DNA from 2 places in the Blautia sp. HCP28S3_G10 genome. Region 1 is predicted to be linked to the other one. Evidence: riboswitches for the same ligand, from Rfam matches in the RefSeq annotation. Region 1 holds a riboswitch; the other holds the start of a gene.
The links. A riboswitch is a leader RNA that binds a small molecule or an ion and turns the genes downstream of it on or off. The one in region 1 is predicted to bind cobalamin.
Positions count from the first base shown of each region.

Region 2: it holds a riboswitch for cobalamin, as region 1 does, so the genes downstream of both, ACTNB8_RS01325 (sirohydrochlorin cobaltochelatase) here and ACTNB8_RS14025 (leucine-rich repeat domain-containing protein) in region 1, are expected to answer to the same signal.

Region 1 is NZ_JBQHUL010000042.1:3,409-5,613, reverse strand. Features, by position in the region: gene ACTNB8_RS14030 (hypothetical protein) at 1-210, opposite strand, end outside; gene ACTNB8_RS14025 (leucine-rich repeat domain-containing protein) at 520-1,338, opposite strand; cobalamin riboswitch at 1,522-1,705, opposite strand; gene ACTNB8_RS14020 (prenyltransferase/squalene oxidase repeat-containing protein) at 1,814-2,205, opposite strand, start outside.
Region 2 is NZ_JBQHUL010000002.1:12,371-14,575, reverse strand. Features, by position in the region: gene ACTNB8_RS01325 (sirohydrochlorin cobaltochelatase) at 1-1,220, opposite strand, end outside; cobalamin riboswitch at 1,374-1,555, opposite strand; gene ACTNB8_RS01320 (Na+/H+ antiporter NhaC family protein) at 1,633-2,205, opposite strand, start outside.

The DNA of each region.
Region 1 (2,205 bases):
AATAGCATTTTCAAGTGTCGCAATCTCCAGTTCTTCCGGATCAGTATACCCTGTTCCATTAATTGCGTTATAAAGTGACAGCAGGTTTCTCCTGTTAGAAAACAGTAATCTGAACACGGTATCTTTGTAATTTCTGTTCGCTGTCAGGTACTGACCGGTATCTTGTGTTTTCTTCATTATTGCCTGCTTTTTGTTTTTTCTTTTTGCCATAGGCATACCTCCTGTTTTGCAGGAGTCAAAGAACATTTTGTGCTTTATTTTATTATTCAGAACCCCTGCTTTTATTTTTTATTGGAATTTAAAAGCACGAATTTCTGAAATGAATTTAGAAAAGAGATGGCTAAATCGCCTTGAACTGTTAGAAATATGCTTTGATTTTATAGTAACACCTCTGGTTTTCTTTTTCAATCTTTTTTCATCTCTTATTTTCTTTAATTTTCGACATTTTTCGACAAATTAATAACCATCCTCATAGTATGTCTTCCTGTTTTTTTACTAGCTTAACATTTTACCAATTTTTCATTTCTCACTGAGATATTCTGTTTTAAACTGAAATTTTTTACAATACTTATCTACTTTTCCGCTCTTATGGCAACGCACCGTAACACTGCGATTAATAATCCAGTCTCCTATATTTTCCGGTTCGTGGGCAATTTCAATAACTTTCAGCCGATTGCAGCCATGGAAAGCCCATTTTCCTATAATCTTCACACTTTCAGGAATTCTGACATATTCCAGATTTCGACATTTCAAAAATGCACTGTCTCCAATTTTTTCCAGTCCATCAGTCAATTCCAGTTCAGTAAAACCACATCCATAAAATGCTGAATTTCCTATTTCCCGAATACATTTCGAAAAGAAAAACTCTGACAGGTTCTGGCATTTATAAAACGCAAAATCTTCTATTGTTTTTATTTTCTGAGGCAGCTGAATATCTTTCAGGCTGACACAGTCACGGAAAGTGTCCCGTCTTATCACCATATCCTGACTCATTTTTTCTATTTGAACAGACGTCAGCCGTTTGCATCCGGAAAAGGCTGAATTTCCCATTGTTTCTACTGTATCTGGAAGAGTTGCCCCTGTTAGGTTCACACACCCCCCAAAAGCTTCCTGTCCAATAACCCGTACTCCAGGCATTTCAATTTTTTTGATAGCTGTGCAGTTCAGAAAAGCTTTTCGTCTGATCTCGCGGACATTTCTGTCCAGATACAATGCTCTTACCTTGATATTATTCTGGAAAGCTCCCTCTGCAATACAATGATAATTCTCCCCAATCACAAGTTTTTTTTCTTTATTTTTTCTTGCATCTTCTCTGGTATAAATGCCTTTGATTCCCATTTTTCCTCTCCTGTAGTATGCCCGGCTTGCATGATGAAAATATTTCTTAATAATAAAAAGATGCGACATCCTCTTCAGAACATCACGCCTTGCTTATCCTTCAACCATTACCTGCTACACCCTGTCTGAATAAGGACTGTCTATGTAAAACAACGTCCCGATCCATTTATTATATCGTGTAACAAATGGCTACAATTTTAAGCAGGTCTCCTGGCTTATGCAATCACAGTGTTTCCCTTCTCATACCGTCTTCGTACAATGGTAATGAAACACCTACGCAAATACAGTAGCACGACTGTTCAGGATTCTCACCTGATTCCCTCTCAGCCCAGATATTACTCCGGGAACTCAAAACCGGTAATTGTTTTTCTCTATTAAATCAATTATAGCACTTTTTCTGTTATTTTCAATTTATTTTATCGTTCCTGCAGCATTGTGGATCATTCATGTTACTGTGAACGGAGTGAACAGTAACTCATTCATCAGTCATATTATACAGGCTGTTTTTTCCATCTTTGAATCTTTCATACGACACAAGTGCACAGAATGCCTGGTCTGTAGCCATAGGATCTGACTTCCCGTCCAGTGTATGCGAAAAGCTTCCGTCCTTCTGGTAATACTCCATCAGAATGTCATACAGACCTTTTTTATTTTTTACAAAACGTGAATCACTGTTACAGTCGATCCCCAGAGTGCTTAAGGCTATGATCACCTGCGATACAGACTCAGAACTGTACTCTCCATAAGCCTTATATCCTCCATCCGCATCCTGCGCATCTGCCAGAAAGTCCACTGCTCTGTCAGTAACCTTTTTCACATCTTTATCTTTCTGATATGGTTCCAGGCTCTGAAGTGTCATTGCCGTGA
Region 2 (2,205 bases), on a different contig from region 1:
TACAGATCTTCAACAGCTTCGATTCTTCCAAGACCTGCGATCTGGCAGTCTACACTGTCAAATGCACCAGCTGCTTCAAACTGACTCTTCCAGGAATCTTCATCATCACCAGCCATATCGTTGTTTGCATGATCACCTGCAACAACCATCAGCGGACGAAGAACAACTTTCTTAAATCCGGCATCTTTGATTTTCTCAATAACAGCCTGGCATTCTGTATCTTCCGGCTTACCTTCTACAGTTCCAATGAAAGCATTTGTAAATCCAAGATCTTCCATCTGTGTCTGCATCTGATCATATGTAACGTTAGCTGTATGAGATGTTCCATGTCCCATGAATACAAATGCTGTGCCGTCATCGGCTGCTGCTTTCATATCATCGTATCCTGCTTCTTTGCATGCTTCATCTGTGATAGCCTGAGCAACTGCTTTCTTGTCATCATTGATTACTGTAGCATCATCTCCAACTTCTCCAAGCATTGGCTCTGCAATGGCAACAGATTCAAATTTATCTTTATAATTATCAATTACTCCTACCATTTCATCGTATTCAGCGCCATGCATCAGATGTGTAGGCTGAACAACAAGATTTTTAACTCCGTTATCAACTGCACGCTCAAGAGCCTGATCCATGTTGTCAATATATTCATCATCTCTTGCTTCTACGTGGTTGATGATGATCTGTGCTGTGAAAGCACGTCTTACTGACCAATCCGGATATGCTTCCTGAAGAGCATCTTCGATTCCTTTGATGTCTTCTGCACGACTGTCGTTGAAAGAAGTTCCAAAGCTTACTACAAGAAGTTCGTTTTCACCAATCTCATCCTGGTTACGCGGATCATCGTTAGATGCATCACCTGTATCAGCGCCGAAATATTCCGGACTTGCTTCTTCGCCTTCTACCAGTTCTTTCTGCGCATCTGTAAGAGCATCCCATGCTTCTTTTGCAGCTTTGCAGTCTTCATCTGTTGTATCAGTTCTTTCCTGAACATAAATCTTGTCAATGAGAGCAGCTACATTATCTGCTGCTGCCTGATCATCAGAAGCTTCTCCGTCTTCTGCTTCAGCATCGTCTTCTGCTTCAGCATCGTCCGTTGTTTCTTCTGCTGCATCTGCCTCTGTTGCAGTATCATCAGCAGCCATTGCGCTTACGCCACCCATCATGGATACAGTTGTTGCTGCCAGTAAAATGGCAAGTGCTTTTACAGTTTTGTTTTTCATTTCTTTATCCTCCTGTTTTCTATAGAAAATATAAAGTATGATATGGAAAATGCAAACCGCCTGCCATCACAAAAAAGCCTTTCACACACAGCAAAAGGATCCTCGCAACAGATTAAAACGGTACAATCAATTACTCGTGATCCGGAATGCATATTCCCGTACCAACAACAGGCAGGTTTCCTGGCTTATGAATCATCATAGTAATCTGCCTTCCCGGTTTTCCAGTGACTTATATTGTAGATTACTACTCCCCAAATACAGTGACGAGATCGTACAGGATTCTAACCTGTTTCCCTTTTAACTTTTTTATCAGCACCTGTTATTTTCTATATTTAATTTACAGACAGAATAGCACATTCACCTCAAGAATTCAATAGTCTACTTATGATTTTTGTTCTTTTTTACAAACTTTTTATACGTTCTTTTTCTTTCTGATAAACGCAGCGAAACATTCACAGACCGGAAGAAGATAAAGAAAAAAAGCTGCCAGTATGCTGATTTCCGATACACCGACTGCTGACAGTGGAACTGCACATGCAATTGACCAGGGAATCAAGGGTGCTATGACTACAGCACTGTCCTCCAGATATCCGGCCATTTTTTTCTGATCTTCTTCTGTTTTTTCGCACAGCTGTCTTGTAAGCATGATGGCAAGTGTCTGATTACATGCTACAATGCTCGTAATAACGGCAGTTACAAACACTGCAAGAAAAGGGAATGTTTTTTCAGCAAGTTCCTCCACAATTTTCTGTACATGATCCAGAATTCCGGTCTCCTGAAATATTCCTGAATATGATGAAGAGATACATACAATTGCCCCGACCTTAATCATGGAAACAATGCCTCCGCCATTCAACATGGCCGCCATCGCCGCATCACCGGAATGAAACCCGGTTATCAGAAGCTGTGAAAGCTCCTGCCAGCTTATACCCTGTGTAAAAACACATACAGGAACTGCCGTCAGAATACTCGCAAGCATTGAGAT